Regions from separate parts of the Brevibacillus jepli genome, predicted to be linked through region 1. Evidence: predicted binding sites of a transcription regulator. Region 1 holds the regulator's gene; each other region holds the start of a gene.
What was found. The regulator CtsR, encoded in region 1, represses protease genes until heat stress. The targets are predictions, from matches to a motif close to ATGGTCAATAAAGGTCAAACA.

Region 1 (8,245 bases):
TCCGTTGCGCTGTGCGATGCCGAGTCCCTGTCTCGCTCGTAGGGATAGAGGAGGGTGGGAAAATTTGTGTATTGGCGTACAGGATGCGCTTTGCGTCCTCACTAACTATAATCGCCCCATCCATCTTCGCTAATTCATACAAATGGGCAGGAGAAAAATCACAATTGATGGAAAAACCGCCATCTACGATCGTCTTCATCTCCGGACCGTACCCAATGACGATCAAGCCCCCGGTTTTCGCCCGTAAAACATTTTCCAACCCTTCACGAAGCTGTGTTCCGGGTGCCACGAGGCGAAGCACATCACCGAATTGTGGAGTTCTTTTGTTGTTCCCCTGCATGCCCACTCCTACCTCCTTATCACCTCGTTCAACGCATCAGCAATATTGCTGACACCGATCACTTGAATATCTTCTGGTGCATCCAGACCGCGGATGTTTTTCTCCGGTATGATGACGCGTTTAAAGCCTAATTTATGTGCCTCTCTCACTCGTTGTTCAATACGGGAGACACCGCGCACTTCACCTGTCAATCCAATTTCTCCGATGACGACATCATGTGGATTGGTAGCGTGATCACGGAAGCTGCTAGCAATGCTTACGGCGATCGCCAAATCAACCGCTGGCTCATCTAATCTTACCCCACCTGCTACATTCACATAAGCATCCTGGTTTTGCAGCATCATGCCCATGCGCTTTTCCAATACAGCCATAATCATCGCCACCCGCTGATGATCGACCCCTGTTGCTGTTCTCCTTGGGGTAACGAAGCTAGTAGGAGCAACGAGAGCCTGCAGCTCAACCAATACGGGACGTGTGCCCTCCATACTTGCTACTACAGTAGAACCCGCAACGCCGAATGGACGTTCTGCCAAAAAAATTTCCGATGGGTTCGCTACTTCCTCCAAACCGCGATCCTTCATCTCGAAAATGCCGATTTCGTTTGTCGAACCAAAGCGGTTTTTGACGGCGCGCAAGATTCGAAACGTATTATGTCGCTCTCCTTCAAAGTAGAGAACAGCATCCACCATGTGCTCAAGCATACGCGGACCGGCGATGGAGCCTTCCTTGGTTACGTGACCAACGATGAAGGTACCGATCCCTTTTCCTTTGGCAATTCTCATTAATTGGGCAGTCGCCTCGCGTACTTGCGCAACACTTCCCGCAGCTGATTGGATGGCGGGATGAAACACCGTCTGGATCGAGTCAATGATCAGTACATCAGGGTCTACTTGATTAATATGCTGTTCGATCAAATCCAAATCATTTTCTGCCAATACAAACATCGGCGGCGTTTGCATATGAAGTCGATCCGCGCGAATTTTAATTTGCTTTGCCGACTCCTCCCCAGATACATAGAGAACCTTTGCCCCTTGATGTGCCAAGGCAAACGAGGTCTGCAAAAGCAATGTCGATTTTCCGATTCCGGGGTCCCCCCCGACCAAAATGAGTGACCCAGGAACGAGTCCTCCACCAAGCACACGATTCAATTCTCCGATGGTTGTATCCATGCGAGGCTCTTCTTCACTTGCTACCTGGGTTAATGGGATCGCCGCTTGGCGCTGACCGCCACTCAGACCTTCGTGACGATGTGCGTTTTTTACCGTTACTTCCTCCACTAAGGTGTTCCAGTTGCTGCATCCCGGACATTTTCCCATCCACTTCGGCGATTCATAGCCACATTCTTGACACGCGTATTTCGTTTTATACTTTGACATAATCGCACCCTCACTTGGATTTCTTTCTCTACTTTTATCATAATTACGCACCCAAAAAAAGAATACCTCCCGAATCAGGAGGCATTCTATTACGTTTAGACCCGCTTACGATTTCGATTTTTCAAGACGCTTAACAACCAGCTTACCTTCTTCGGCTTCGATATTGACGGTATCGCCTTTACTGATCGTGCCCTTGAGCAATTCCTCGGACAAATTATCCTCGATGTGGCGCTGAATAGCACGACGCAGAGGACGAGCACCGTAGGCCGGATCGAAGCCTTCTTTTGCCAATACCTTCTTGGCTTCTTCGGTCAATTGGAAATCAATGTCTTGCTCTTTCAAACGTTTACGCAGCTCTTCTGTCATGAGAGATACGATTTGTTCGATGTGCTCTTGCTCCAAGGAGTGGAACACGATGACTTCGTCGATACGGTTCAAGAACTCAGGACGGAAGCTCTTCTTCAGCTCATCCATGACTTTGTCCTTCATATCCTGATATTTTCTTTCCGAATCGTTGGTCGTGAAGCCGAGTGTCGTATTCTTCTTGATCATGCTCGCTCCAACGTTGGAAGTCATGATGACAACCGTATTGCGGAAATCAACGGTACGTCCCTTGGAGTCTGTCAGACGACCATCATCCAATACTTGTAGCAAGATGTTGAATACATCTGGATGGGCCTTCTCGATTTCATCCAGCAAAATAACGGAGTAAGGCTTACGACGCACTTTTTCGGTCAGCTGACCGCCTTCGTCAAAGCCTACATAGCCAGGAGGGGCACCTACCAGACGAGCTGTAGAATGCTTCTCCATATACTCGGACATATCCACTCGGATCATTGCGTCTTCGTCACCGAATAGCGTCTCCGCTACGGCACGAGCCAATTCAGTTTTACCCACACCGGTAGGACCCAGGAAGATAAACGAACCGATCGGGCGTTTTGGGTCTTTGAGACCAGCACGGGCACGACGGATGGCACGCGAGATGGATTTGACTGCTTCGTCCTGACCAATGACGCGATCGTGCAAAATCTCTTCCATCTTCAGCAAGCGCTCGGTTTCTTCTTCCTTCAGCTTCAACACCGGGATACCCGTCCAGCTCGCTACAACTTGAGCGATGTCTTCAGGAGTAACCTCCATGTTTAACTGACCTTGGCGCTCTTTCCAGTCTTTTTTCGTTTTATCCAGTTCTTCCCGCAGTTTTTGCTCCTGATCGCGAAGTGCTGCTGCTTCCTCGAATTCTTGCGATTGTACCGCTGCGTCCTTTTCCTTGCGCACCTCTTCCAGACGTCCCTCAAGCTCTTTGAGGTTCGGTGGAACGGTAAAGGATTGCAAACGGACCTTGGATGCCGCCTCGTCGACCAGGTCAATGGCCTTGTCAGGCAGGAAGCGATCTGAAATATAGCGGTCAGACAGTTTCACTGCCTGTTCGATTGCTTCATCTGTAATTTTGACACGGTGATGCGCTTCATAGCGATCACGCAAACCGTGAAGGATTTTTATAGCATCCTCAGCCGTTGGTTCATCGACCTGAATTGGTTGGAAACGACGCTCCAGTGCCGCATCCTTTTCGATGTACTTGCGATATTCATCCAGCGTAGTAGCACCCACGCACTGTAGCTCGCCACGTGCCAGAGCAGGCTTCAAAATATTGGAGGCATCAATTGCACCCTCTGCTCCACCTGCACCAATCAAGGTGTGCAGCTCATCAATAAACAGGATGATATTTCCGGCTTGGCGAATTTCGTCCATGATTTTTTTCAGACGATCTTCGAACTCACCGCGATATTTGGTTCCCGCGACAACGGTACCCATATCTAATGTCATGACGCGTTTGTCACGAAGTGTCTCCGGAATTTCGTTATTGACGATTTTTTGGGCAAGACCTTCTGCGATTGCGGTTTTCCCTACACCAGGCTCACCAATCAGAACAGGGTTGTTCTTGGTGCGTCTGCTAAGTACTTGGATCACACGCTCAATTTCCTTTTGGCGACCGATGACCGGGTCGAGCCCACCATCACGAGCGATTGCTGTCAGATCCCGAGCTAAACCGTCCAATGTCGGTGTATTTGCCGCTGGATTTCCTCCAGACGGTTGATGAGATGCCATCATTTCTGAGCTTCCCAGAAGCTGAAGAACTTGCTGACGTGCCTTGTTCAGACTAACGCCCAGATTGTTCATGATTCTAGCAGCAATGCCTTCCCCTTCACGGATCAAGCCAAGTAGAATATGTTCAGTACCCACATAGGTGTGACCCAGCTTGCGGGCTTCATCCATAGACAGTTCAATGACCTTTTTGGCGCGAGGTGTATAGTTTGGTGTGTAATTACTACCGGACTGCTCTGTTCCCCGCCCGATTAACGACTCCACTTCGCTCTGGATTTTATCGAGGCCAAGCCCGAGTGATTGCAATGCTTTTGCTGCAATCCCTTCGCCTTCTCGAATGAGTCCCAGTAGCACATGCTCTGTCCCAATATCTTTGTGGCCGAGACGAACCGCCTCTTCCAGTGCAAGTGCCAGTACTTTTTGTGCTCGTTCTGTAAAACGTCCAAACATCATATCGTACACCTCCGTATAACCGTGTTTTTTCTCTATAGATTAACAATTGCGTGTTACCATTCGTACTACTCTTCTTGTGATTCAACTACGCGCAGACGCTCACGAATCAACCGTGCCCTTCTTTCGTCGCGTTGGTCTGGCGTGAGCTTTTGTCCTGCATGATGCTGCAAAAACCCTGGCTGTGTCGTTACCAGCAGTTCGTTTAGAACCAGCGGCGATACATTCGGGATGATACCAAGATCAATACCCAGCCGCACATCAGACAAGCGCTGAGCCGCTTCCTTGGACTCTACCGTACGGGCATACATCAGGATGCCATATGACCGAAAAATGCGATCCTCCAAAGATATACGCGTATGCTCCAGCAAGTACGTACGTGCTACTCGTTCTTGTTCGATGATCTGCCTGGCTACGCCGTATAGGTTGGAAAGGATATCTGACTCAGACATCCCCAGTGTTACCTGATTGGATAACTGAAAAAGATTCCCTAATGCTTCGCTTCCTTCTCCATAAATTCCTCTAACCACCAGACCAACTTGATTAATTGCCTGTAAAATTCTGCTGATCTGCTGGGTCATCACCAGAGCTGGCAGGTGCAGCATCACAGACGCACGTATTCCCGTGCCGACATTCGTTGGACAGCTAGTAAGATAACCCCTACTCTCGTCGAATGCGTAGTTCAAGTTTTTCTCGAAAATGTCGTCTATCTTCGTACCTATGTCCCACGCCTCATTCAAGCGAAAACCGGGTAAAAGTACCTGTATTCGAATGTGGTCCTCTTCATTAACCATGATGCTGACAGACTCATCTTCTCGAAGCAATACAGCGCCTTTGCGTGATTCCTCCGCCAGATGAGGGCTAATCAGATGCTTCTCGACGAGAACGCGTTTTTCTAATGGGTTAATTTGGTCCATATGGACGACCTGGAGCTGATGCTTTTTGCGCATGGCCTGCGAATCGCTTACTTCAGTTACCTTTCTGACGACTTCCTCGCCCTGCGAGTCCGTTGCCAATAACGGAAAAGGGTGCTGGCGCAGGTTACGGGCAATACGCAACCGTGTGCTGATGACAATATCGGAATCAGGACCTTCTCCTTTCATCCAATTGCTCCACGGATTTTGCATAAACTGCTTCTGGGACATAACCAGCTTACCTCCCTTGCTACGATTGGGCCATTTTTTGTTCCAGTGCTCGAATTCGATCACGCATTTCTGCAGCCTTCTCGAACTCTTCACTGGCGACATGACTTTGCAGCGCTTGCTTTAATTGCTCCAGCTCTTTGCGGATCTTCAGTTGACCACCCGTCCGCTCTGGTACTTTTCCACTATGCTGTGTGTTCCCATGAATCCTGCGGAAAAGTGGGTCCAGTCGATCACCCAAAAAGGTGTAGCAATCACTACAGCCGAATCGGCCGCTTTTACTGAACTGAGAATATGTGAGCCCACATGTTTCGCATTGAAGCGGCTTATTCGTCGCTGTTTCGCGTCCATTCTTTTGCATGGGATCGAATTTTAAAAGTCCTGACAGGAGATTATTGATGCTGAAGTTGTGAAAGCCGGTAAAGACGTCGCCTTTTTCCTGAGCACAGTGCTCGCAAATATGGTATTCGGTTTTCTCACCATTGACGATTTTCGTCAAATGCAGTGTCGCCGGTCGTTTTCCGCATTCCTCACAGTTCATTTCATCATACCTCCTAACGCTTGCTTTTAATTACCTCAACAAGATCGCTGCGATCATCTGCTTTAAAATATTTGCCCGCAAACGATCTCGCAATTCAGCTTCTAGAGTTAAAACGCTTCGCGAGGTAGCGATTTTCATTAATGTTGCTTCCCTGATGTTGACTAGACCTTCCTCCAGCAATCTTTCTACGATCGCGTTTCCTACGCTCTGACTGATACTTTCGCCAATCAGTTCTTCCGTTAACAATTCCTGCAAGCGTGCTTTGCTGACAATTTGCACCTTGCGTATTCGAATATACCCGCCGCCTCCGCGTTTACTTTCTACGATATATCCTTTTTGAACAGTAAAACGCGTATTGATGACGTAGTTGATCTGAGACGGCACACATTGAAAATGGTCGGCAAGCTCACTACGCTGAATCTCGATCGATCCATTGGGACTGTTTGTAATGATGCTTTTCAAGTGATGTTCAATGATGTCCGAGATGTTACGCAAGTCATCGCCTCCTATTCCTCTGTGCTTGTTCTTTAAGAGTGTTGTCACCATTGACTTTGACTATCTTTGACGTTAATTATAATGGGTTTATTGCGTGCCCGCAAGTGTCCCTTACACATTCTAGTGTGGGCAAAAGAGGGTCGCTTGAAACAAGGACATCATCAACAAAAAAACCACTCCCTGAGGAATGGTTTATGTTTGTTATTGTGCATTGGTGTCGATTGCTGGCAAATGACTCAGCAGCTGAGAGAAGCTGGTAATGATGACATCGGCACCGTCAAGTTCACCTGGTTTGGCAAAACCAAAGTCGCATCCAATGGTAAATAAGCCATTGGTCTTCCCTGCTTCCACGTCGGAGTGGCGATCGCCTACCATGATTGCCTGCCCGACTTTGTAATCAGACAAAAGTTTTGCAACCAGGTCATTTTTCGTTTGCGTACGGAATCGGCCAGCCGAGTATAGGTCGGTCATCAGCGGCTTTAACCCATATTCGTGACAAATGGCATCGATGTACGCTTCCTGACCATTACTCGCTACAAACAAAGCAAATCCTTTTGCATGCAGATTTTCCAGGGTTGCTTTTACTTCTGGATAAAGCTCGGTCACTCTTTCTTTGATTAACTGGATTTCATTGTCTAATAAGAAAGCGTCTGCTGAGCGAATGGCTTCATCACTCGCACCCGGCAGCAATTTATCCCAAATCTGCTCGATCGTCATTCCCAGTACATGGATCAGTTCACGTTCGTCAGGGGTCTCACCTTGCCATAGCCCTTTTTGACGAAGCTGGTCAAACGTTCGAATAAATGCTGGTGTAGACAGCTTTTCTGTTTGCAGTAACGTGCCATCCATATCAAATAATATGGCGTATGGTACACTCATGGGCTCCTCCATTTTGTCTGGCTAGGCAGCTATTCTACTTCTCCTTGCACCATATTCATGTCTTCCATGATAAACTCGGTAATTCGTTGTGCAGCATCTGGCTTCGAGATTTTTTGCCCCATTCGCCGCATATAGTCGACTTTTGACGGGCTGTGTAATAGTTCATCAATAAAGTAAATCAACTGCTCCGACAGATTGGCATGTACCGCACATCCGTTATTGAGCAAAAAGTGACTGTTCCTCTCTTCCTGTCCAGGCAAAGGGTTATAAATAATCATCGGTACCCGTTTACTCATCACTTCAGCTGATGTGAGTCCACCTGATTTAGTTACAATTAAATCAGCCGTTTCCAAGTACTCGTGGAAATTATTGATGAATTTTAGCGGTACTACCTCGTGGCGATACGTACGGTTCACAACTTTTTTGTACAGCTTATCGTTTGTCCCTGTTAACACAAAGGTTTTCAACGGAATATTAATCTCTTCCAGACCATCTAATACCTTTTCCATCGAACCAAGACCCAATCCGCCGCCTGAAAGAATGATACTTTTTTGTTCAGGAGCAAGACCGAGCTTCTGCCGAATCAGATCTGGTTCCAATGGCAAGCTGAATTTACGCATGATGGGAATCCCCATCGGAATGAATTTTTGATGATCCTGCCGGTACACATCTAACAGGTAATACAACTGTTCATGTCCGATGAAGTAATAATTGATGTGGTGATTAATCCATGAAGGATGGATTGTATAGTCGGTAATGATCGTATAGATCGGTTCCTTCCAATCATTTCTCCCTTTCAGTACGGAGAGCATACAGCTGGCAAATGGATGCGTAGCAATGAAGGCATCAGGCTGTACACTGTTGATCAGCTTTTTTAGTTTGTTTGCCAATAACTTATTCATCAGCACATTCATATCGA
Region 2 (8,245 bases), on a different contig from region 1:
TTGCATGGTGGTTTCATCGATATAGGGCTCCAAAGCGTTGTAGGCATACGGAAGTGGGGGGAGGGTGTGTCGGCCGACAGCAACGGGTCGAGCCGCACGGACAGGTTCACGAGTACCGGGATAAGACACGGGCGCTGCTACTGCTTGCACGTGCTCCTCTTCCGACAACGCTGTCTGCGCCATTTCTGCTGGCGGAACTATTACCTTCACTTCTTCCTCCACAAGCTCATCTTCATTCAATTGAGCCAGACGTAAAAAATGATGGAATTGCTCCTGCACTTGTTCAGCGCGAGCAATGAGAGTAGGAAGCTCTTCGCCTCCTTGTGCCGTACTGAGCTTCGATGCCTTTCTTCCGATGAACGTAAACGTTTCATCAAATTTATGCAGATGCCGCTCCAGCTCCCGATTGAGTGTCTTATGTTTTCGCAAATGCTCGATCCATTGTCGACCCCATTGGCTCCAGTCCAACAAATTTTTGGTCTCTTCTTCCAAAAGATTCTCCTCCTCGTGGGCGCATCATCTCTCCCCACATTATGAATGACGCCTAGAGAAGGTGCGACATTTGCGGAGTACAAGAAATTTCATCACGGCATATGGTAGTAGCACAAATGTTTGAGTGGTATGCTGTACTATATTCATTTCAACAGGGGAGACACATTAGCATGAGTAGAGAACGAGCGATTGCCGTTATTGATTCAGGAGTGGGAGGATTAACTGTTGCGAAGGAAGTCATGCGTCAGCTACCCGAAGAACGGATTGTTTATGTAGGCGATAACGCCCGTTGTCCGTATGGCTCCAAATCGCCGGAAGAAATTCGTGCCTACAGCTTTCAAATGATTGATTATGTGATGCGTACACCGTTAAAAGCATTGGTGATAGCCTGTAATACCGCGACTGCCGTTGTGCTGGAGGAAGCGATGGATTATTTGCCGTTGCCAGTGATCGGGGTGATCGAGCCAGGGGCACGAGCTGCTGTTCAAGTGACGAAGAACGGACGGGTCGGTGTCATCGGCACAGAAACGACGATTCGTACCAAAGCATATGAACGTGCGCTCTTGCGAATTCAACCCGAACTGTATGTTGCCGGCATGGCTTGTCCAGCATTTGTTCCGCTAGTGGAGAGCCATATGGCGAACTCGGAGGAAGCGAGAAGAGTCGTCCAAGAAACGCTCGCCCCATTCATGCACGAAGACTTGGACACGTTAATTTTGGGCTGCACGCATTATCCACTGCTGGCACCTGTCATTTCGGAAGTGATGGGGGATCGAGTCCGCTTGATCAATTCTGCCGAGGAAACAGCGCGAGAATTGTCCCTCCAAATCGCCACGGATGCCGAAAGTAAGCACGAAGAGCGCCCGGCACATTTGTTTGTGACGAGCGGGGACGCCCACAGATTCCGGACCATTGCAGAAGAATGGCTGGATTGTAAAGTAGACGTCCAGCACAACTCATTGGAAAAATCCGTCCAGCCTTGATGGAAGACCTTGTCTTGCGAGACAAACTTTCAACGCATAAACCCAAGCCTAGCTCGTATACATGGTAGTACAAAGTGTCGCAAGGAGGCTGGGGAAATGAAGATAAGGCACATCGGGAAAATGACGGCCGTACTGGGGGTAAGCGCAGTGCTTTTGTCGGGCTGCGGTCTCTTTGGCCCGGAAAAAGAAACAATTAGTATTGATGCACCACCGCAATCAGAGGTATCTGTTGATTTGCCAAACGGTACCCCGTCCCCGGATGCTGCAAAAGAAGGCGCACAACCGGTAGTTCAGGAGACTGGAGAGAGAATGGTTTACTTGCAGGACGCAAACGGATATGTGGTCCCTGTCTCATTGACTCTTCCGAAATCAGATGGTCCTGCCAAACAAGTTTTGAACTACATGGTAAAAGGCGGTCCGGTGGAGAGCATGCTTCAGGGAGGCTTCACCGCTGTTCTGCCAAAAGGAACAGAAGTAAAAGGGCTTGTCATCAAAAATGGCGTAGCCACCGTCGATTTTTCCAAAGACTTCAAAACGTATGAAGAGAAAGACGAGAAGAAAATTGTCGATGCAGTCACGCGGGCGTTAACCGAATTTAGCAACGTCAAGACTGTGCAAATTTGGGTGAATGGAACGCCGTTGACAGAAATGCCAGCAGCCAAAACACCGATCACGCTATTAGACCGGAATCAAGGAGTCAATCTGGAACTGGGCGATGGCGCAGTACCAGGAGATACCTCCACTGTGACGGTCTATTTCCAGGGGCAGCTGGATGATACACGTACGTACTACGTCCCTGTCACTCGATTAGTTCCTGAAACAGCTGACGTAGCCAAGGCAACCGTCGAAGAGCTGATCAAAGGACCGAAACAAGGTTCACAGCTGTTCAGTTCTTTGCTCCGTACGACCCGTGTCCTGGATGTGAAGCAGGAAAAAGATTTGGTGACGGTCGATTTGAGCAGCGACATCCTCAAATATGACGATGGCAAGGAAGCGAGCCCAGAGGCACTGCAATCGCTCGTCTTGTCTTTGACTGAAAGCACAGGAGCCAAGCAAGTGCAATTGCTGGTGGAAGGAAAACCACTAGCCAGTGGCGAGTTCACCAAGCCAGTGAGCCGTCCGGTTCAACTCAATTCCATACAGATGTAAGGAACGAGCCACGCCCGTATTAACGAGCGTGGTTTTTGTTCGCCAATTGTTCGTTGTCACTAGCGCGTACGGTCCTCCAAATAACAAGACCGAGCACAAGTGATGGGATCGTGACAAAAAGACCTGCCACAAAGCCAACTATGCGTGGGTCTGCCATCGTCAAAATCCATCCGCCGAGGAGCATGGACAGACCGATCAGAATGTTTGAGATCGTCGCATCCAAGGCAAATACTCTGCCATGGTAGCTGGGGGTGACATGCCGCATGATCAACGTATTCAGGCTGGCGTTCCCCATTCCTCCCGCCACGGTGCATAGCGCAAAGAACAGTGCCGTTACATAAATCGTAGGTGAAAAGCTGGTCAAAAGCAGTGCAAAGCCCTCAAAAGCGAAGCTGCTGGCAGCCACTTCGTTAAAGTGACGTTGAAAGCGCTGAGCGAGCATTCCCCCGATGATGAAGCCGATTCCGATCGCACCGTACAACAGACCAATTCCCCATTCACCAGCAGTAAACACTTGATAGGCATAGACACTGATCAGGACATTGATAATTCCCCCGCCGATTGGCCACACGGCTTTCAGCAACAGGATGGCGTACACAATCGGTGTGGCTGTGATGGTGCGGATCACCTCTCCGTAGGAAGAGACTTTTGCAGCCTGCTGCAGCTGCACGTTATGAACGCAGTCGTCTGGGGAGGCGGGTACCCTTCCCACTTAGAAAATTGGCGGTCAAAAGACGCCGCAAATTCGGTTTTTTCAAAAGAAACAGGAAGCTCATAATCAGATTCACCTACCATCAAATTAATCAAACATTTAATTAGATAATATTTAAATTAGTTGGTGTCCGCAAGTAATTTTTTGTAAGGACGTAAGTGACAAGAATATTTGCAATTAATGCAAATAGGGAAGAGGCGTTTGTGCAGTGGCAGATCGTTTCCTGCCTCTGGTATAATGAGCGGAGTGTAACAAAGCGACTTAGGAGGAACTTGGAATGAGAGTGGATGGCCGTGCCCATGATCAATTGCGCCCAGTAACGATTACGCGCAATTACATTAAACACGCAGAAGGATCGTGCCTGATTGAAGTCGGAGACACAAAGGTAATTTGTACGGCGACTTTGGAGGACCGGGTACCGCCTTTTATGCGTGGTGGCGGGAAGGGCTGGATCACAGCCGAGTATTCCATGCTTCCCCGAGCAACAGCGACCCGCAACGCGCGGGAGTCGTCCAAAGGAAAAGTCGGTGGACGGACAATGGAGATTCAGCGTCTGATCGGACGTGCTCTGCGCTCCGTTGTAAACCTTGAAGCAATGGGTGAACGAACCATTTGGCTGGATTGCGATGTCATCCAGGCTGACGGGGGTACACGGACAGCTTCGATTACCGGAGCCTTCGTTGCAATGGTAGACGCGATGCAAAAGCTGGTGGACAGTGGCACCTGGAAACAGCTGCCGCTCAACGACTTCCTGGCAGCAACCTCAGTAGGGGTGGTTGGCGAGGAAGCAGTGCTCGATCTTAACTACAAAGAGGATTCTACAGCAATTGTCGACATGAATGTCGTCATGACGGGAAAAGGAAAGTTTGTCGAGCTGCAAGGAACAGGGGAGGATGCTCCGTTTTCTCCTGAACAACTGCAAGAAATGATTGCCCTTGCAAAAGTCGGCATTGACAACTTGATTAACAGTCAAAAAGAGGCGCTCGCTGATGTTACACTCTCTTTTGCACAATCGGTAGTGGAGGAAAGTCATGCCTAATCGAAAAAAAGTCGTTCTCGCAACACGTAACCAGGGAAAAGTGAAAGAATTCAACAGGCTGTTCGCAGATGCAGGCTGGGAAGGAATTAGCCTCGCTGAATTTGACGGTGTGCCTGAGGTAGTAGAAGACAAAGACACCTTCGAAGGAAATGCACTGAAAAAAGCAATCGAAATCTCTACATACTTGAAAATGCCAGCACTCGGTGACGATTCTGGCCTGGAAGTGGATGCGCTGGATGGTCGGCCTGGTGTCTACTCTGCACGGTTCGCCGGGGAGGATGCAACAGACGAGCAGAATTGGCGTAAATTGTTGAAAGAGCTGGAAGAGGTGTCGACAGAAGAGCGCACAGCTCGCTTCCGTTGCACACTGGCGCTGGTGATCCCAGGAGAAGAGCCGATCATTGCGACAGGTGCTTGTGAGGGTGTGATCGCCCGCGAGCCAAAAGGGACAAACGGCTTCGGGTACGATCCGGTTTTCTACATTCCAGCCATGGATAAAATGATGGCGGAACTCATGCCGGAAGAAAAGAACCAGATCAGCCACCGTGCTCGTGCCATGCGGCAGCTGCTTGAGGTCATCAAGTAGACTAGATAGAAAACAGGAGAGTGAGGCGTGATGGGAATTCTCATCATGAGCGATAGCCACGGCTTGGTCTGGGAAGTAAGCCAGGTCGTCAACCGACATCATGTCGATAAAATTTTGCATTGCGGCGATTTTTGTGTAGACCATCTGCGCGAGCCGTTCTCCAAAATGACGCTTGTCCGAGGCAATTGCGATTCGACAAAAGAGGTGCCGACCGAGCAAGAGACCGATTGGCGCGACCTTCACATCCTGCAAACGCACGGGCATCTTTTCGGGGTAAAAGGTTCTCTTTTGCGCCTTCATTACCGTGCAGAAGAAGTCGGGGCGAATGTGGTCGTATTCGGTCACTCTCATGTACCTGCCTGTGGTGTAGAGAGAGGCATATTGTTTCTGAATCCGGGCAGCTTGCAAATGCCACGCGGGTTTCACGTACCGACATATGCTGTTTTGGAAGAGACTGGCACGTCTCCGACAGAGGTTTACATAACCGTAACGTTTTATGACCACCAAGGCAACCCGGTTCCGCAATTGGGAGGAAACTATTCTATCCGTGGCCCGGCGAGGTCTTCTTGAAAACTGAAAGATTTGTGCTATACTAGAATGGTTATAATGGCTAGAATATTATCATCCGAGCCTGCGAAGATATCATGGCGCGGCTGGCGATGTTCTGTTGATTCGATTTAGGAGGGGAAGTTTACGTGGCAGCAAATTGGGAAAAGGTAGAGAATAACCAGGGAGTCCTGACGGTTGAAGTAGATGCTACGCAAGTAGACGCAGCATTGGATCAAGCGTTTAAAAAAGTGGTTCAAAAAGTTCAAGTTCCAGGATTCCGTAAAGGAAAAGTACCACGCAAAATGTTCGAATCCCGTTTTGGTGTAGAATCTCTGTACCAAGACGCTCTTGACATTCTGCTTCCAACTGCATATGGACAAGCTGTTCGTGAAGCTGGTATCGAGCCAGTAGATCGTCCAGAAGTTGACGTAACGCAAATGGAACAAGGGAAAAACCTGATCTTCAAAGCGACTGTAACTGTGAAGCCTGAAGTGAAGCTGGGCGACTACAAAGGTCTGTCCATCGAAGAGAAAGACTTCTCTGTAACAGAAGAGAGCGTTGACGCTGAACTGAAGCGTATGCAAGAGCGTCATGCTGAGCTCGTAGCAGTAGAAGAGGGTGCCGCACAAACAGGCGACATCGCTGTAATCGATTTCGAAGGCTTCCAGGACGGAGTAGCTTTTGAAGGCGGTAAAGCGGAAGATTACTCTCTGGAACTGGGTTCCGGTACTTTCATCGCAGGGTTCGAAGAGCAATTGGCTGGCATGAACATCGGCGAAGAAAAAGAAATTACCGTAACTTTCCCTGAAGAATACCACTCTCCTAACCTCGCTGGTAAAGAAGCGGTATTCCAAGTGAAGCTGAACAGCCTGAAGCGCAAAAACCTGCCTGCTTTGGATGATGAGTTTGCCAAAGATGTGAGCGAGTTCGACACGCTGGAAGAGCTGAAAGCAGACACCAAGAAAAAACTCGAAGAAAAAACAGCGCAAGAAAAAGATCAATATGTTCGTGAGCAGCTCGTTCTGAAAGCAGCTGAAAACGCTGAGATCGAATTGCCAGCAGTAATGGTTGAGCATGAATTGGATCAAATGGTAAATGAATTTGGTCAACGTCTGCAATACCAAGGCATGACTCTGGAACTGTACTACCAGTTCTCCGGCATGGATGAGAGCCAACTGCGTGATCAATTGCGTGCAGACGCAACATCCCGCGTACGCACTTCCTTGACTTTGGAAGCAATCGGCAAAGCAGAAAACATCGAAGCTACTGAAGAAGATGTAAATGCAGAGCTGGACAAACTGGCTGGCGTATATGGCCGCCCAGCAGATGAGCTGCGCAAAATCTTCTCCGCACAAGATGGCATGGTTGCTTTGTACCGCGACGTGCAAACTCGCAAAACAGTAGATTTGCTGGTTGCAGAAAGCAAAGTAACTGCATAAGCTTAGAAGAACGCATGATTGGGCAGTGGTCAGGCTTACCCTGGACACTGGCTGTCAAGACCACAAGGCACGAGTGTATCGTGCCTTGTTTTTCCACCATTGACTTTTTTCGGCAAAGGAGGAAAATACATAATGCTGATCCCTATGGTCATCGAGCAAACAAGCAGGGGCGAGCGCTCCTATGATATTTACTCGCGCCTCTTGAAAGACCGGATTATTTTGTTGGGCACCGAGATTGATGATGAGATCGCCAATCTGGTTGTTGCTCAGCTGCTATTCTTGCAGGCAGAAGATCCGGACAAAGACATATCGCTATACATAAACTCTCCAGGTGGTTCTGTTACAGCAGGAATGGCCATCTACGACACCATGCAGTACATCAAACCAGATGTGTCCACGATTTGTGTGGGCATGGCTGCCAGCATGGGTGCATTCCTATTGGCTGCTGGTGCCAAAGGCAAGCGTTTTGCCCTGCCGAATGCTGAAGTGATGATTCATCAGCCACTCGGCGGTGTTCGCGGGCAAGCAGAAGACATCCGTATTCATGCGGAATGGATTCTGAAAACGAAGCGTCAACTGAATCAGATTTTGTCTGAGCGGACAGGTCAGCCTTACGAACGTGTAGAGCAGGATACAGACCGCGACAATTTCATGAGCGCAGAAGAAGCAAAGGCCTACGGATTGATTGACTCTATTATTGAACGCAAAAACTGACCCGTTGTGAGGTGAAGCGCATGTTTAAGTTTAACGACGACAAAGGCCAATTGAAGTGTTCCTTCTGCGGCAAGTCCCAGGAACAGGTGCGCAAGCTGGTAGCTGGTCCTGGTGTTTACATTTGTGACGAATGTATCGAACTGTGCAATGAAATTGTACAGGAAGAACTGGGTACTGAAGAAGAAATTGATATGAAAGAAATTCCAAAGCCAGTGGAAATCCGCAAAATCTTGGACGACTATGTTATCGGTCAAGATATGGCGAAGAAGTCCTTGTCTGTAGCGGTGTACAACCACTACAAACGGATTAATTCCGGGGCGAAGATCGAGGATGTGGAGCTGCAAAAATCCAACATCATGCTGATCGGTCCAACTGGTAGCGGTAAAACGTTGCTCGCGCAAACATTGGCGCGCATTCTGAATGTACCTTTCGCGATTGCTGACGCAACTTCTTTGACAGAAGCAGGCTATGTGGGCGAAGACGTAGAAAATATTTTGCTCAAGCTCATTCAAGCTGCTGACTATGATGTCGAGAAGGCGGAAAAAGGAATCATTTACATTGACGAGATTGATAAGGTAGCCC
Region 3 (8,245 bases), on a different contig from region 1:
TTTGCCTGGCACGAGCGAAGAGACCATCGCTTTTTGGCAAGATATTTGCCTCGGTGCACTAAACGTGACAGAGATCGCCGGCAACCATTACAGCTGCATGGTGGGAGAGAATACTGCCAAGCTGGCGGAGCTGTTGGCATTACCGCTTGATCTGTAAATAGGAAAGGATGAGTCAGGCAAAGGGGAAGTCTCCCTGTGCGTTGCTCATCCTTTTTTTCTTTCTCATACGAATGGGCAATGGAGAGCGGCTTAGGAAGTAGGCTATTAGGTGGTTTGTTTTAGCTTTTCGATACAATCTTTGATCGTCTCTATGACGACTCTTGGCTCTGAAAATTGAGGGAAATGTCCACTGTTTTCAGCGACGACATGTTTGCTGTATCGAGATAATGAAAGGAGTTCCAACTGATGTTCGAATCGTTTTTTGCGAACTTCCTCTGGCATCATACGATTTTCTTTTCCACCTGTAATCACATATACGGGTATGTCGGGAAAAGTATCGATTGTCTCAATTTGTTCCACTGTTTTTTTAACAAAATGAACTTCATTGAATGGTTTGTGAGAAGAGAAGGAATCAAACATGGAGAGCAGCTTGTTGATTGTTTTTACGACCTTACCTTGATAGTCATTGAGGCTTACATCTTTCGGATGGCTGGATTCTAAAAAGACAATTCCAGCTACTTCGTCTGGGTAAAGCCGGGTATATAAATTGGCATATAATCCCCCTAATGAATGTCCAACGAGCAGGAATGGAGGTTCAAATCTTACTTTCGTTAATGCCTCCCGTAACGTTTCTACAATCGTGAAGCCATCTTGAGGTTCTCGCGGCTTATCACTACCCGAAACACCAAAACGATTATAGGAAAATACGGATGACGACTCTGAAATTTCAGGTAGTATTTTCATCCACCCTTCGATGGGTCCAGAGCCGCCGTTGATGAGAACGATATTGGGTTTGCCATTCCCACTCCTATTGTATTGCAGCTTCCCTCTTGAAGTATCCAAACTAGTTATCTCAATTGCCAATGTACGACACCTCACTCTGCTATGGCTGGATTCACAGTAGGTATACGTTCTGGACAAATGAGGGTTTCTATTTGTAGGGAATAATTCTTGGGGCTTGGCTACTTAACTTTCGCACATACTTTGTTCACGAGCTGATCCGCTTGCCGCGTCGTTTCGGGCAAACGATATTTGGGTGAGAGCCTGGTGATCCACGCGCATGCGGTTGGCAATGAGATGCCGTGCCCGATGGAGACGAAAATTGGCTTGATATTCGGTTGTGTGCGCAAGACTCCGCCGATGATCTCACCCTGATCGATCAAGGGGGAATACGCACCTCTTTTCTGTGCTGGTTCTTCATATTCACCTAGCAGTCTCGTTTTTCCACAGCCAATGGTAGGAATGTCAAACAGGACGCCTAAATGACTGGCTAGTCCGAATCTTCGCGGGTGAGCGATTCCTTGCCCATCACACACGACGAGCTGCGGTGTTGTTTTTAGCTCCTTGAACGCACTCACCAGTGGAGGCAGCTCGCGAAAAGAGAACAAGCCAGGAATGTACGGGAATTCGACGGTGTCTTGGATGACGACAGACTCGACTACTTGCAGGGAATTGGCGTCGAGTATTGCAACACCGGCAACTAACAAATCGCGCTCGGCATGATAGGCGACGTCTACTCCAGCGACATAGCGTACGTCCTCTAGTTGATCTTCTTTTTTTACTTGCTGGGCTAGTTGTCGCTGCAGGTTGATGGCTTCTTGCTCATCAATGCTCCAAGAGTGCTGGATAATCGGCTCCATCTGGTTACCTCCGGATGATAGAAGATTTGTTCATTATATCCAATTGGCGTCCGGTGCTCAAAGACTTATGAACAATCCTGAGAAATACATTGACTTCTCGGATGAAAAGCACTATTTTGTAACCGACCGAATCATCATGTTAGAGATGTAACTAGGAGGGCTCGTCGTGAAAATCGCAGTAGTAGGAAGCATCAATATGGATCTCGTTACCCATGTTCATCATTTGCCCAAGGCAGGAGAAACGATCGCAAGCCATCACTTCGAGCTGATTCCGGGTGGAAAGGGAGCGAATCAGGCAGTGGCAGCTTCTCGCCTCGGCGCGCATGTCTCCATGATCGGAATGGTAGGAGAAGATGAGAACGGTCGGATCATGCTCAAAGGGCTGACGGATGCGCACGTTCACATAGAAGGGATCAAACGCTCGGGTACGACAGGCATGGCTTTTATCAATGTGAGCGATGACGGGGAAAACAACATCGTACTCGTTCCGGGAGCAAATGCGCTCGTCAGCACCGAGCATATTGCAAACAATCTATCCATTTTAAAGGACTGCGATATCGTATTGCTCCAACTCGAAATTCCGTTGCCTGTCGTTGCATATACAGTCAAAGAGGCTGCTCGACTCGGCAAGCTAGTCATTTTAAATCCGGCACCTGCACGCGAGCTATCCAGTGAGCTATTAACCCATGTACATACCTTGACACCAAACGAAACAGAGCTTTCTATTCTCACGGGAATGCCTGTATCCACGATAGATGAAGTGCATGCTGCAGCCAAAAAGCTTTTGTCTGGTGGACCAAAGCGCGTCATCGTAACGCTGGGGGAAAAGGGCGCTCTCTTGGTAACCGCCCATGAGGCGACCCACATCCCGGCTTTCCGCGTAGAGCCAGTGGATACAACTGCGGCAGGCGATTCCTTTACCGCTGCCTTTGCGGTCGGGATCACGCAAGGAATGACAGAAACCGAAGCGGCCACCTTTGCCAGCAAAGTAGCAGCGATTGTCGTGACAAGGAACGGAGCTCAACCATCCCTGCCTACTTTAGAGGAAGTACAAGCATACTCTTTTTGATGCGATATAAGAAATGATCAAGCCTATTTTGAGAGAGGATTTTCAAAATGGGCTTTTTCTATAGGCATGGGTTACGGTTGCAAACATTTCATTTATTGACCGATCGGTACATAATATGTATGATTTCCATAACAGTTGGAAATGAAAGGAGGATTCCGTTGAGCACACGCGGCAGACCTCGTGATTTTGATTACACTTCCATCGTAGATGTAGCCATGAAAACATTTTGGTCAAAAGGCTACAATGGTTGTTCTACGCATGATTTATGCAGTGATACTGGACTAGGAAAAGGCAGCTTGTACAATACGTTTGGCAGTAAACAGGAGCTTTATCTAGCGGTGGTGGAACACTATCACGAAACAGGGATTCGTGAACAGCGGGCATTATTGGAAAGTCCGGGTTCCGTGAAAGAACGGCTGCAAAATTTTTTAGCTTGGGCATTGGTGGAAGACTTTGAATCAACGAATCCAACGGGATGTTTGCTGATCAATGCAGGATTGGAACGGGCGAAAGACGATCCCAAGATTGAAGAAATAGCCTCCAGACATGTTGAACTTCTAAAGCAAACCATGGAAAAAGTGATGGAGGAAGGCTTGCAAACGGGTGAAATCTCTCCTAAACGATCTGCTGTGGATTTGGCAAGCGTATTTTTAAGCAGCTACTACGGCTTCCGTGTGTTAAATACATCTACACAAAATCGGACATTGGCTGAACAAATCATGAATGGCACCATGGAATCTATCTTCGGCGCGTAATGCGTTATTTTTTTATCGCAAATTTTTGTACCGAATGTTACAAAAATAAGCCGTTTTCGGGTTGCGATCATTCGTGCCTTTTCTGGGCAAAGTGTAAAAAACCATACAATCCCTCTTGAAAGTCAAAGAAGGTCAAACTATAATAAGGACAACGAAGGTCAGGAAAGGTCAAAGATCTTCTGATTCCAAAACAACGCTTTTGGGGGGATTGAATATGCATTGTGAAATCTGCAAACAACGAGAAGCAACTGTGACTGTTCATATACGCGTACAAAATCAGCAACAAAAATACGATTTGTGCCAGGATTGCAAAACAAAGCTGACCAACAAAATGGGAGTGGGCATGGGCTTTAGTCCTTTCTCATCCTTCTCTGGCTTGGATGACTTCCTGCAAGGCTTTGCCCAAAGCCGGGGGAATCCGGGCAAATCTTCCGGCCAACCACAGCCACAAGCGCCAGAGCGTGGTGGCGGAATCCTTGATGAGTTGGGCCGTAATCTAAACGATGCGGCGCGTGCCGGACTGATTGATCCTGTGATTGGACGCGAACAAGAAATTGAGCGTGTCATTGAGATTTTGAACCGACGAAACAAGAACAACCCGGTTCTGATCGGAGAGCCTGGTGTCGGGAAGACAGCGATTGCTGAGGGTCTCGCCCTGCGAATTACGGAAGGGCAAGTACCGACCAAGCTGAAAAACAAGCAGGTGTACATTTTAGATGTCGCCTCTCTGGTAGCAGGCACAGGCATTCGCGGACAGTTCGAGGAAAAAATGAAGCAAGTGATTGCCGAGCTGCAAAAACGCAAAAACGTCATCCTGTTTGTGGATGAGATTCATCTCTTGGTAGGTGCAGGCTCTGCGGAAGGATCAATGGATGCAGGAAACATCCTGAAGCCTGCGCTGGCTCGCGGTGAGCTGCAGCTGATTGGGGCAACTACGTTGAAAGAGTATCGTGTCATTGAAAAGGACGCAGCTCTCGAACGCCGCCTGCAGCCAGTCATGGTCAAGGAACCAACCGTTGAACAGGCCATCGAGATTTTAAAAGGATTGCGTCCGAAATACGAAGCATTCCACCAAGTCGCTTACTCGGATGATGTCATCCGTGCCTGCGTGGAATACTCCCATCGTTATATTCAAGATCGTTTCTTGCCTGACAAGGCGATTGACCTTTTGGATGAAGTGGGCTCGCGTTTGAACCTGAGATCCTCCGCGGTTGATACGGCAGAGCTGCATGAGCGGCTGGCGCAAATCAATCAGGAGAAAAAGGAAGCGACGGAGCAAGAGGCATACGAACGAGCTGCCCGTCTGAGAGACGAGGAAGCAAGCATTTTAGAGGGTCTGGATCAGATCGATGGCAAGGAGCAACGCGTACAGGCTGAAGTCACGGATATTCAAGCCTTGATCGAGCAAAAGACAGGAATTCCTGTAACCAAGCTGCAAAGTGATGAGCAGATGAAAATGAAAAATCTTGCCGCTCATTTGGAAGCCAAAGTCATTGGCCAATCCGAGGCGGTCACACAAGTAGCGAAGGCGATTCGCCGCAGTCGTGCTGGTCTGAAGCCAAAAAACAGACCGATTGCCTCCTTCCTGTTCGTAGGTCCGACTGGTGTCGGGAAAACAGAGCTGTCCAAAGCGCTGGCAGAGGAGCTGTTTGGAACCCGTGATTCCATGATTCGTCTGGATATGAGCGAGTACATGGAGAAGCATTCAGTATCCAAATTGATCGGTTCTCCTCCTGGCTACGTCGGTCATGAAGAAGCGGGTCAGCTGACAGAGCGCGTACGCCGCAATCCGTACAGCATTATCCTGCTCGATGAAATCGAAAAAGCACACCCGGACGTCATGCACATGTTCCTGCAAATTCTGGAGGATGGTCGCCTGACAGACAGTCAAGGCCGAACCGTGAATTTTAAGGAAACCGTTATTATTGCGACGAGCAATGCAGGTGTGAGCGAGCGGAAAATTTCCGTTGGCTTTGGAGCAAAAACACCTGAGCCGGCCACCGTGCTGGACTCTCTGGGTGCGTACTTCAAGCCGGAGTTCCTGAACCGCTTCGACTCGATCATTTCCTTTGCCCATCTGGAAAAACAGGATTTGGTCAAAATCGTTGATCTGCTGCTGCAAGATGTCATGGGTAATTTGTCTGAGCAAGGAATGGAGATCAGCGTGACAGATGACGCAAAAGAAAAGCTGGCTGAGCTGGGCTACAACCCTTCCTTTGGGGCACGTCCATTACGACGTGTGATTCAGCAATACGTCGAGGATAGAATTGCGGATCTGGTGATGGAAGAGGACAATGTGACAACGATGCTGATTGATGTAGAAGATGAAGTGATTCGTGTCAAAAAAGGATAACCAAGTGCAAAAAAGAAACCCCATCGATTTGGGGTTTCTTTGCTATTTATTCATGACTTTCTCATTGATGCCGTTGCTTGCGTCAGTACTTTCCATTTTCAGCTGGCGGCGCTTGGTGACGATTTTCTTCACCCATAATCCGACCAAGATGAGCGGCACCATGATGAGAAATATATAGAGAGATACGTCATGGACCATACTTTCCGCCATTTTTCCGTAAAAATAAAACAAAAATCCGACTGCGTAAAATTTGACTGCCCGTCCAATGGCAGCATAACCAATCAATTTCCACAACGGGAAGTTCAGGCAACCAGACATGATCGTAAATACTTTAAACGGAATCGGTGTAAACGAACCGATGAAGATCGCGACTTCACCCTTCTTTTGAAACATCGCTGTGGCAGCATCAATCCATTCTTTTTTGAGGATTTTGTACAGAACGGATTTGCCCAGGACTTTACCGAGAAAATAACCGACAGGTGTCCCTAAGAGACAAGCGATATAGCCTACGGTTGCAATCCACAATGCCTGCGAAGGATCAACAAGGCTGAGCGGCACTTGAAGAAAGAAGGCAGGAACGGGAAAGATGACTGCGTCTGCAAAAGAATGAATGAACATTCCCAAATTGCCATATTCCATTAAGAAATCTAAAATGTTCTGAAACATCTATTTCTCCTTTGTCATTCTATCTTTAACTGCCAGTCATCAATTCAATCAAGTCGGATTGTACCAGGTCTGCTGGAGTAGTTAATGCAGCGCATTTTGACACGAGCCGCACATTGGCCCCTTCGAACACAGAGGCGACAAATTGCGAACAAAAATAGGCCTTTTTGCGCTTTATTGGAATATTCAGCATCACGCCAAGTAAGCCCAACAAATTATATGTGTATAGATGCGATTCTACTTCAAACTGGCCGACTATGGAACGAATTTTTTTGAATTGGGATTCACTTACTATACAACGATATACCGCAATCGTTGCATTTTGAAACAATTTGCCTTGCATATCTTCTTTTACGAAGCCGCCGATAAACGGATTTCGGGGGTCTTTTCTACCGAAGCTGTAAACCTCGGTTAATTGTGGATCAAAGGCAATGGAAGCATGATTCAATGGAGCCTTCGTATACCAGCGAATCATTCTGGTAAACCATGTTCCTGTATCTGATAATACGATGTAGATCGTTCGCTGGTTACTCAACAATCACTCACATCCGCCTTGGTTTTTGGATCAACTCAATAGTTCCATTATCGAAGTTTCTTGATTGTCCAAAAACGCACTCTCGCCCGATTTCATCTGCGACTTAAGACGGATCATTTATCGGTGCATGCGGCGCAAAACATCTATCAGTTCGTGAATCCCGCGCTCAATCGATGCTTCCTTGGCGTAGGACACATTCAGCTTCAAAATATTTTCTTGCGGAAAGCCCACCAAGTAATTTTTGTCTGTTCCTTCGAGCAGGATCGAACGTTTTTTCAGCTGACTAATCACGGTAGGGACCGAGATGGAAGCGTCCAAAACAATGTGCGTATGAATTCCCGGATACGCAAGGGGATGAAAGGTGAATAGATGGCCTTCTGTGGCCGCAAAATGGTTCAGTGCTGCCGTCAGCAGGTTGGATCGTCGGTGATAGGAGCTGCGTATTTTTTGCTTGTGGCGCTCGAACATCCCGCTTTTTAGGTAAATTTCCAATGCAGCTTGAGACAGCATGGAGCTGTCGATATCAGAAAGCCGTTTATGCTGGTTGAAGGATTCCTTGAGTGCGTCAGGGATAACGGCTACACCCAAACGCAGTCCAGGAAAAATGATTTTGGAATAGCTTTTTAAATAGATGGTGCGAGAGAAGCGATCATAGGCAAAGAGGGGATCAGCTTTGCTGTCATGCTCAAGGTCTGCCATGTTATCGTCTTCCACGATATAGACGTCGTATTGCTGCGCAAGCTCCACAATTCGCTGTTTGTCCTTTCGGCTGTAGGTCGTACCGAGCGGGCTCTGAAAGCGAGGCATTGTATAAAAAAACTTGATCTTTCCCGTGCGGAAAATAGACTCCAGTTCTTCCAAATCGACTCCCTGCGCAGTGCGCTTAATCCCGACGACAGGATACTTGTGTACTTGTAAATTTTCGATGAATAAGTGGTAGCTAGGCTGCTCAATCAAAATCGTATCTTTGCCATTAGGAAAAGGAAGGCTGCACAGCAAGGATAGAGCTTGTTGGACACCGGACGTAATGAATATGTTACGAGGGTCCGTAAATACCTGATGGTTCCCAAG

Region 2: the regulator CtsR is predicted to act here: its motif matches at 7,036-7,056, upstream of clpP (ATP-dependent Clp endopeptidase proteolytic subunit ClpP).
Region 3: the regulator CtsR is predicted to act here: its motif matches at 3,778-3,798, upstream of AB1L17_RS07560 (ATP-dependent Clp protease ATP-binding subunit).

Annotation. Positions count from the first base shown of each region.
Region 1 is NZ_JBFEFW010000031.1:520-8,764, reverse strand. Features, by position in the region: gene disA (DNA integrity scanning diadenylate cyclase DisA) at 1-340, opposite strand, end outside; gene radA (DNA repair protein RadA) at 349-1,716, opposite strand; gene AB1L17_RS25335 (ATP-dependent Clp protease ATP-binding subunit) at 1,822-4,272, opposite strand; gene mcsB (protein-arginine kinase McsB) at 4,338-5,414, opposite strand; gene mcsA (protein-arginine kinase activator protein McsA) at 5,434-5,952, opposite strand; gene AB1L17_RS25320 (CtsR family transcriptional regulator) at 5,983-6,447, opposite strand; gene AB1L17_RS25315 (HAD hydrolase-like protein) at 6,649-7,326, opposite strand; gene AB1L17_RS25310 (MGDG synthase family glycosyltransferase) at 7,356-8,245, opposite strand, start outside.
Region 2 is NZ_JBFEFW010000004.1:279,766-288,010, reverse strand. Features, by position in the region: gene AB1L17_RS06930 (superoxide dismutase) at 1-492, opposite strand, end outside; gene racE (glutamate racemase) at 663-1,475, shown strand; gene AB1L17_RS06920 (GerMN domain-containing protein) at 1,572-2,624, shown strand; gene AB1L17_RS06915 (MFS transporter) at 2,644-3,294, opposite strand; gene rph (ribonuclease PH) at 3,614-4,375, shown strand; gene AB1L17_RS06905 (XTP/dITP diphosphatase) at 4,368-4,961, shown strand; gene AB1L17_RS06900 (metallophosphoesterase family protein) at 4,992-5,531, shown strand; gene tig (trigger factor) at 5,657-6,949, shown strand; gene clpP (ATP-dependent Clp endopeptidase proteolytic subunit ClpP) at 7,082-7,663, shown strand; gene clpX (ATP-dependent protease ATP-binding subunit ClpX) at 7,684-8,245, shown strand, end outside.
Region 3 is NZ_JBFEFW010000005.1:114,893-123,137, reverse strand. Features, by position in the region: gene AB1L17_RS07585 (non-ribosomal peptide synthetase) at 1-157, shown strand, start outside; gene AB1L17_RS07580 (alpha/beta fold hydrolase) at 265-1,023, opposite strand; gene nfi (deoxyribonuclease V) at 1,122-1,799, opposite strand; gene rbsK (ribokinase) at 1,966-2,868, shown strand; gene AB1L17_RS07565 (TetR/AcrR family transcriptional regulator) at 3,027-3,623, shown strand; gene AB1L17_RS07560 (ATP-dependent Clp protease ATP-binding subunit) at 3,838-5,976, shown strand; gene AB1L17_RS07555 (YqaA family protein) at 6,019-6,642, opposite strand; gene AB1L17_RS07550 (hypothetical protein) at 6,668-7,174, opposite strand; gene AB1L17_RS07545 (aminotransferase-like domain-containing protein) at 7,292-8,245, opposite strand, start outside.